4 regions of the Metabacillus sp. KH_069 genome follow, and region 4 is predicted to be linked to each of the others. Evidence: riboswitches for the same ligand, from Rfam matches in the RefSeq annotation. Region 4 holds a riboswitch; each other region holds the start of a gene.
What was found. Region 4 has a riboswitch for cobalamin ahead of metE (5-methyltetrahydropteroyltriglutamate--homocysteine S-methyltransferase). Riboswitches for the same ligand answer to the same signal wherever they lie in the genome.
Positions count from the first base shown of each region.

Region 1 (2,202 bases), 150 kb from region 4:
ATGAAATTGCCTGTCTTGTAACCACTGTACCAGTGGAGCTGGAAAGAACGTTCGGACATGGCGAGAAATTGGAAGCGATTCTAAAACAAAGTGAAGCCTTAGGTATTCCTGTGCATTTTATTAGATGCACATTTAAAGGATATACTCAAAGTTTTATAGATTCACTTAGAGAGTTGAAGGAAAACTATCATCTTACAAGTGCAGCTTTCGGAGATTTGTATCTTGATGAACACCGCAGCTGGGGAGAGAATGCAGCGAACTCTGCCGGGTTAGAAGCACTGTATCCGCTCTGGATGGAGAAGAAGGAAGCAGCGCACGCCCTTCAAGCTTTTGCAAATAGCGGATACAAAGCAGTCATCATCCGAACTCAGGATGATGTGCTTGATAAAACATGGCTTGGCAAGGAAATTGATCAGCAGCTAATTGAAAAAATGAAGTCCGAGCCTGTCTGTCCTATGGGTGAGGCAGGAGAATATCATACCTTTGTGTATGATGGCCCGTTATTTAAAAAGCGAATCCAGCTTACATTTGGCGAGAAAACACAAATGGAAACTATGACGCGTCTGGAGCTTGAAGGTTTAACCCTCATCGTGAAATAGTCTGACTGACGTTTCAGAAAAAAGATTTTGATGACATTTCCATTTTTATAGATTACAATGAACAAAAAAATATGATTCTTTAAAAGTGCCTGATGAAATCAGGATAATAGGGAAACCGGTTAAAATCCGGTGCAGCCCCCGCTACTGTAAGCGCAGATTCCATTGAGATGCCACTGACTTTTTAAGTTGGGAAGGTTCAATAGAAAATGAAGCGTGAAGCCAGGAGACCTGCTTTTAAAGATTGATTGCTTGTTTTTCGGTGGGAAAAATAAGTCAGGTACCCTTAGTGTGTAAGAATTTGCTTATTAAAGGCCTTGACTGACTTCCTATTCAGTTCAAGGTCTTTTTTATGTTTATAGACAAAAAGAGGAGATGCGGGAATGACAGGAAATGATCAAAAAGGAAGAGTGCTCATTTTTACGGGCAACGGCAAAGGAAAAACAACAGCGGCCATCGGTCTTGCTGTCAGGTCAATCGGAAGAGAAATGAAAGTCTCCATCCTTCAATTTATAAAATCACCCGAAAGAACCTATGGTGAAAAAAATGTGCTTGAAACACTCAACGGTGCAGAGATCCATCAGCTTGGCGCCGGATTCACTTGGACAAAAACACCTGATGTTCACCGCAAAGCGTTAAAATCAGCCTGGAGTATAGCTAAAGAAAAGATAGTAAGCGGCAAGTATGATGTTGTCATTCTTGATGAAATCAATAATGCGCTAGCTATTCAGAAGTTCCCGGTTGATGACGTTCTGCCAATAGAGGATGTTATACATACGATTCAAAACCGCCCGACCCACGTTCATATCGTTCTGACAGGAAGAGATGCAAAAGAAGAAATAAAAGAAATCGCGGATCTTGTGTCTGTCATCAATGTGGAAAAGCACTACTACGAAGAAGGTGTAGATGCCATTTATGGAATTGAATATTGAAGAACAAAACGCATTAAAACTCATGATTCAAGGGACACATTCTGACGCAGGAAAAAGCATGCTCGTCACAGCACTCTGCCGGATTTTCAGGCAGGACGGCTATCAAACAGCCCCGTTTAAATCGCAAAATATGGCTCTGAATTCTTATATTACGAGTGATGGCAAGGAAATCGGAAGGGCTCAGGGAATTCAGGCGGAGGCTGCCCGAATAGAAGCCACGACTGATATGAATCCCATTTTGATCAAGCCATCAAAAGACATGGAATCTCAGGTGGTTTTTCATGGGAAGCCCTATGCAAATATGAGGGCAACCGAGTATAGAGAGGATTTTTATCATTTAGGGCTTCAGGCGATCAAGGATTCGCTGATGAAGCTGTCAAACAAATACGAAGTCATTGTGATCGAAGGGGCAGGTTCTCCTGCAGAAGTGAATTTAAATGACCGTGAGCTTGTGAACATGAGAGTAGCAGCAATCGCAGAGGCTCCAGTGATTTTAATCGGAGATATTGACAAAGGAGGCGTTTTTGCCAGCCTGGTCGGGACCCTGCAGCTGCTGAGCGAGGCGGATCGGAACCGGATTATCGGGGTGATCATCAATAAATTCAGAGGCGATCTATCTCTGCTTCAGCCGGGACTGGACTGGTTTGAAGAATATACAGGGCTTCCGGTACTTG
Region 1 is NZ_CM174460.1:2,118,154-2,120,355, reverse strand. It holds gene AC3ISE_RS10505 (Dph6-related ATP pyrophosphatase) at 1-599, shown strand, start outside; cobalamin riboswitch at 666-849, shown strand; gene AC3ISE_RS10500 (cob(I)yrinic acid a,c-diamide adenosyltransferase) at 980-1,528, shown strand; gene AC3ISE_RS10495 (cobyric acid synthase) at 1,512-2,202, shown strand, end outside.
Region 1: linked by a shared signal. The riboswitch ahead of AC3ISE_RS10500 (cob(I)yrinic acid a,c-diamide adenosyltransferase) and the one ahead of metE (5-methyltetrahydropteroyltriglutamate--homocysteine S-methyltransferase) in region 4 are both predicted to bind cobalamin.

Region 2 (2,202 bases), 1.5 Mb from region 4:
CAATCTCCGTGACTGGTATGACCTCACTCGTCGTAGAAGTAATAAACGCTTCATCAAGCGTTTTGAGGTCGTCTACTTTCAATCTCTCTTCCGCCAGCGTCAATCCGTTTTTTCTGCAAAGATCTGCAACTTTCATGCGAGTCACACCATTTAAAATCAAATGATTCGCAGGGTGTGTATAAATGGTCCCATTCTTTACACCGTAAAAATTAGACGAAGAACCCTCCGTTATATGCTCACCGCGATGAAGCAGAGCCTCGTATGCTGCATTTTCGTAAGCCTCCTGTTTGGCGAGAACATTCCCAAGCAAATTCAGGCTTTTGATATCACATCTCAGCCAGCGGATATCTTCAATAAGATACAGCTTAATGCCTTTTTCCTGCTCTTTTACAGGCTTTGAGCAAGGAATTGGATAGGCTACTATCTTAGGAGTAACGTCTTTTCCCGGAAAAAGATGCTTCCTTCCTGTTACCCCGCGTGTGATTTGCATATAAACAGCACCATCTTGCACCTGATTTTTATGGATGAGTTCATTCAGCATTCCTGTTAATTCTTCTGCTGAATGCTGAAGTACAATCTTAATCTCTTTTGCACTTCTGACAAATCGCTCCATGTGCTCTTTCATCGCAAAAAACGAGCCATTATATACTCTGATTACCTCGTACACGCCATCCCCAAATTGATATCCTCTATCTTCAAAATCAATGGATACTTCGTTTTTCTGCTTAAATTCACCGTTTAAAAGTATGTACATATGAAGGCTCCTTTGGTTAGATTGAAGGCTGTTTTCTGAAATAAATCGATTTTATTACATGTGATTGAATGAAAAACTTCCTCTCTCTATGTTATGATGAAACACGCTGGTCTGTAAAATGGTTTCATCTTTTTATTTGTTTTTTTACAGATTTCAGTTGAAATTTCTTTTCCTGTCCATTATGATGAAATTATCCACAAACACAAGATATTGATAAAAAATCAAAATCGCAATACTACATATTGAAAAACAACAGCAAGCAAAGGTGCCAATTTATTGGCTTAAAAGGGAATCCGGTGCAAATCCGGAACTGTCCCCGCAACTGTAAGTGTGACGAACTGGGAATACCACTGTACGAGATTGAAGTATGGGAAGGACTCAGCGCAGAATGATCACAAGTCAGGAGACCTGCCATTTGATTGCTATAGTTTCGAATTCTTCGGGGACTGAGGAGATGAAACGATGGTTAATAACAGGACTGCTTGTATCCTTTTATTCTATCGTTTGATCCGCTCATGATCCCATGAGCGGATTTTTTTTTAGGTATAAACATCACACAATCAAGAGCTGATTAAAGCCTTTGCGCTTTATTATTTTTTAGGAGGATGTCAAATGGCAACCAAAATGGCAACAATTATTTTTAATGAACTGACACTTGAAAAAGCCCCATTTTCAGAAAAACGGATAAGAGACTTCATAGATGAAATCGGACACGGCTTCAAAGAGCTTGACCTGGATGCTTACAGCACAAGAATTGTACAAAGCATCGAAGGCCGCAGTGAATATACAACATCCCAAATCTCCAATCTCCTTATTCTCGAAGGTCTCTCCAATATTAGTGAGCTTGAACCTCAATGGACTTACTTTTGTGCACGCATTTATCTAAGAAAGCTATATAAGGAAGCTGCGTTCAACCGCAATCAGCCAAATGGATATGATTCGTTTCTGAACTTACTTAAAACACTGACTGATAAGGGCATATACAGTCCGAATTTGCTGAACGCATATTCAGACGAAGAAATACAAAGCCTTTCATCAATCATTCAGCCGGAAAAAGACAAGCTGTTTACATACATTGGACTCCGCACCTTGTCGGACCGCTATTTAGCAAGAGATTTTGATAAAAAAACATTTGAACTGCCGCAGGAACGCTATCTTGTCATCGCCATGACGCTTATGGCCAATGAAAAAACAGAGCATCGCCTTCAGCTTGTCAAAGAAGCTTACTGGGCTCTCAGCAATCTGTATATGACCGTTGCTACACCGACATTATCAAATGCAGGGAAGCCTGTCGGCCAGCTGTCGAGCTGTTTTATAGATACAGTTGATGATAGTCTGCAAGGCATCTTTGACAGCAATACAGATATTGCAAATCTTTCAAAATCTGGCGGAGGCATCGGAGTTTATCTAGGAAAGATCCGCAGCCGAGGCAGTGACATTAAAGGCTT
Region 2 is NZ_CM174460.1:813,323-815,524, reverse strand. It holds gene dat (D-amino-acid transaminase) at 1-754, opposite strand, end outside; cobalamin riboswitch at 1,002-1,184, shown strand; gene AC3ISE_RS04190 (ribonucleoside-diphosphate reductase subunit alpha) at 1,367-2,202, shown strand, end outside.
Region 2: linked by a shared signal. The riboswitch ahead of AC3ISE_RS04190 (ribonucleoside-diphosphate reductase subunit alpha) and the one ahead of metE (5-methyltetrahydropteroyltriglutamate--homocysteine S-methyltransferase) in region 4 are both predicted to bind cobalamin.

Region 3 (2,202 bases), 570 kb from region 4:
ATTTTTCAGCAGCTCCTTTAGGGTTTAAAAGTAAAAAGAGCGAAACTAATCGCTCTTTTATTTTACCATTTTTCTTATTGCATTGTTACGCCATAATCCTTCTTATTCAAGTAATACTCAAACGTTTTTCTCATGATAGGGTATAGCAAAAGAAAGAAAATGCCATTTCCGATTGCATGTGCTGTATCAAAAGGCAGACCAGCAAGATAATAGGCGAATCCATGGTCAGTCAAGACAAACATATTCAGTGAAACAACAAACCCGAATAGGTATCCTGCTAATACAGAAATGGGTGTAAAGATGATAAGACGATTTGATTTCACATATTTGCCTAAAAGACCTGATATCAATGCGAGAATGCCCCATGCGAGCATTTGCCAGATTGTCCATGTTCCCATCCCGAGCAGCAAATTGCTCAGGAAGCACCCTAAAACGGCTACAATCATGCCATTTACAGGGCCAATTAATATTGAAGTGATGAGAATAATGGCAGTCATTGGCTGAATATTCGGCACAAATTGAAATGCCATTCTTCCAACAACTGATAGTGCGATCAGCAGCGAAAGCAGACTGATTCTTCTAGTCGACATAGCGCTCTCCAGGATTACTCATATTTTCTTAAATCGAACTCAACTTTATCTCCATCTTTCAGCTCGATTTCATTAGCACCCGTCATTGCGTCTTCTCCATTAACAATTAAATGCCAGTAAGTTTTATCCGCATCGCTTGCCATGATTCCATCAATTCCGCTGATAAAGCCGCCAGATTCTTCTACTTTGAAATTCGCTTTCATTGCATCCATCAGTGTCTGACCTTCTTCAAAAGCCAATTCTTTAGAGTCTACTTTTTCTGCCATTTCATTTTTAGTAAGTGTGACAGCAGCTTTCATTTCTTCTGCTTCATCAGCAGCCTGTTCAGATTTTGGAGCTTCTTTCTTCGGTTCCTCCGCTGTATTTCCGCAAGCTGCAAGCAGCGCTAAAAGGAAAACGGACAGTAAACTTATTAATTTTTTCACAACTAATCTCTCCTTCTTCTGTATGTATCTATTTAGTGGATCATGAAACACTTCACGGAAGTCAGGCTCTGGAGCTTGATCTTTTTATCCTGAGAAATACGAAAAAGCCCATCTCCTAAGATGGGCTTAAAAACGGCATAAATAGATTGGGATTGTATGCAAAGAAACATAAATCCTGCCGTTTCTATGCTCAAGCCCCGAAGAATACAAACAATGTAAGAGATATCGGCAGGTCTACTGACTTTTGCGTCATCCTCCACTCGAACCTTCCCATATAATAAACAGCAATAGAGCCATCTGATTATACAGTGGTTTAGACAAAGTTTCGTCGGCAAATACAGTTGCGGGGACAGTTCAGGCATTTCACCTGATTCCCTATTAAGCGTAAAGCACCTATATCTCAAAGTATACGATTTTATTAATTCAGTCTTATTTTACATAAAACGACTGAGGTCTTCAACAGAAATTTCATTCGGTGTTTCTTATGAAACAAGAATTTTCGTCATGTTCTATCAGAAACATCGCTTTTTCGAGGCAAATAGAAGCTGAACGCTGTCCCTTCATTCACCTTGCTGTGAACATTAATTGTGCCTGCATGGGCATCAACGATGTTTTTTGCAATCGCAAGGCCAAGTCCAGTGCCCGAACGACCTCTTGTTCTTGCTTTATCCGCTTTATAAAAACGTTCAAAGACAAAAGGCAAATCCTCTTCTACAATACCCGTTCCTGTATCTTTTACGTCAATTTTCATGCCGCCTGCAACGGTTTGAACATGAATTTCAACAGATCCCCCTTCTTGGGTATGTCTGATCGCATTATCAACAAGGTTCGTCAAAACCTGTTCAATCTTATCCGGATCAAGGACAAACTCAGGATCATCCAGTGAAAAAGAGGAGGTTAACGTAATTTTTTTGTCTCTTGCAAGTCCCTGGAATTTCCGGCTGATTTTCTCAATAAACTCATGAACCAAGATTCGCTCTAAATTAAGAGAGATGTGTCCTGCTTCCATTCTTGCAAGATCAAGCAAATCGTTAACAAGTCTTCCCATGCGCAGTGATTCATCATAGATGACCTGAGCAATCTCTTTTTTCTCTTCCTCAGAGCTTGCAATGTCATCGACAATCGCTTCACTGTATCCCTGCAGCATGGCAATCGGCGTTCTCAGCTCATGACTGACATTGGCAATA
Region 3 is NZ_CM174460.1:2,835,147-2,837,348, forward strand. It holds gene AC3ISE_RS14170 (cob(I)yrinic acid a,c-diamide adenosyltransferase) at 1-2, opposite strand, end outside; gene AC3ISE_RS14175 (ECF transporter S component) at 75-590, opposite strand; gene AC3ISE_RS14180 (DUF4430 domain-containing protein) at 605-1,015, opposite strand; cobalamin riboswitch at 1,226-1,427, opposite strand; gene AC3ISE_RS14185 (ATP-binding protein) at 1,518-2,202, opposite strand, start outside.
Region 3: linked by a shared signal. The riboswitch ahead of AC3ISE_RS14180 (DUF4430 domain-containing protein) and the one ahead of metE (5-methyltetrahydropteroyltriglutamate--homocysteine S-methyltransferase) in region 4 are both predicted to bind cobalamin.

Region 4 (2,202 bases):
CTCTATTAAAATATATATCAAATTAACTAGAGAATGTTAGAATATTCTAAAAGACTTAAATTTTTTTTGTCAGGAGAAGAGAAATGAGCGATCAGCAAATGCAAATTAAATTAATAGATAAAAAAGAATACGGTCATGCAGCTGAATTTTTACGGACCGATTTCGAATTGAATGCATTGATTATCGAGGACTTGTCAGAAGAACATATGATGGTTTACGGAAGTTATCAGAATATGCATTTGAATGCCCTTTTAATGATCTATCCTGAAAAAATTTATTACTACAGTCCTATTATCAATCTCCCATTAACTGAATTTGCATCCATTATTCAGGAAACTGGCATCCGCAAAATTGTCGGGAAAAAAGAATTGATTGATGAGTTTAAACATCACTTTCAAATGGATCTTGAGAGTGATTCTTTCATGCTCAAGTATGGAGGAAGCAAAGATTTACAGCCAAGCGAGGATATAAAAGTGATTACCAGTCTCGAAGAATGCCGAAAACTTTACGATTTGTTCATGCAGGTCGATGAATATAAAATGGTTGTACCGAATGAAGACTTCTTTGCGAATGATCACTATCAAAACATAGAAGCAGGAAAATTGAAAGTTTTATACAAGGCTGAAGATGGAAAAATGGTTTCGACAGCAGGCGTATTTATTGAAAGCAGCCGCACTGCCATTATAGTTGGTGTAGCTACGCCCCCCGCGCATCGGCGGAAAGGATATGCCTCAGAAATGATACGTGCCATTTGCCATGAGCTTGCAGCTGAAGAAATGGACATTTATTTGTTTTATAACAATCCAGATGCGGGGAATCTTTATAAACAGCTTGGATTTTATGAAGCTGCCAAATGGAAAGTCCTTGGAATAGCTGCACAGACTTAATATAATACTTGCATGAAACCAAAACTTCAGCTATGCTTAAAAACAATTGTTGCTTAATTTAAAAAATTTAATATTTTTAAAAGCGATAGGTGCTAATGGCAAGAGTATTTTTCTGTCTTAGCTTAAAAGGGAAGCTCGGTGAAAATCCGACGCGGTCGCGCCACTGTAATGGGGAGAATTTTATAAAGACCCACTGTTTTTCAAATGAAAAATGGGAAGGGAATAGAATTCAATGAACCTGAGTCAGGAGACCTGCCTATTGTATGCACTTCATGCCTACGCGAAATAGGGAGGGTGATGCGATATGTTGAAACCTGTCTTGTGTCTCAACTCAAGTTAACTTTGTCCATCAAACTCTCTTTATGCAAGAGAGTTTTTTTCATGCACAGAAAGTTGAGAGATGATAAGAAACGGGGGAACAGCAATGACCATTAAAAATTCAAACTTAGGTTATCCGAGAATCGGAGAAAAAAGAGAGTGGAAAAAGACGCTGGAATCGTTTTGGAAAGGCGATATAACGGAACCGCAATTTAAACAGCAGATGAAACAGATCAGACTGTCTCATTTGCAGAAACAGCAGGAAAAAGGAATTGATCTAATACCGATTGGTGACTTCAGCTATTATGATCATATTTTGGATACAGCAGTTTTGTTTGGCCTGCTGCCGGAGAGGTTCCGGAAGCAGGATGCTAACTCCCTTCAGACCTATTTTGATATTGCAAGAGGCAGCAGAGATCAAGTGGCGGCTGAAATGACAAAATGGTTTAACACGAATTATCATTATCTTGTACCTGAACTGGGTCAAGCAGAGCCAAGACTGACTAAAAACCGGCCGTTGCATCTTTATCTTGAAGCAAAAGAAGAGCTGGGCATAAACGGCAAGCCTGTTCTTGTCGGTCCGCTTACCTTAGTTGCTTTATCAAAAGGGGAAAATAAAGACCAAGTTCTTCAGAAGTTAATTCCTTTATATGTTCAGGTCCTGCAGGAGCTTGCAGATGCAGGCGCTGAGTGGATACAGATTGATGAACCGGTGTTCGTGACATCGGATGCAGATGATGCATTATTTTTAAAGGCTCAAGAAATTTATGGAACAATCAAAAGAGAAACAGTAAATGCGAAGCTGCTGATACAAACTTATTTTGAAAGTGTTGAACAATACGATCACCTAGTCAGCCTTCCGGTTGATGGTATTGGACTAGATTTCGTATATGACAGCGGTCTATCCCTTCAAAAGCTGCAAACCGCAGGATTCCCAAAGGATAAAGTTCTCGCTGCAGGTGTCATTGATGGACGGAATGTGTGGAAGGCAAGTCTG
Region 4 is NZ_CM174460.1:2,269,900-2,272,101, reverse strand. It holds gene AC3ISE_RS11260 (GNAT family N-acetyltransferase) at 84-887, shown strand; cobalamin riboswitch at 958-1,161, shown strand; gene metE (5-methyltetrahydropteroyltriglutamate--homocysteine S-methyltransferase) at 1,312-2,202, shown strand, end outside.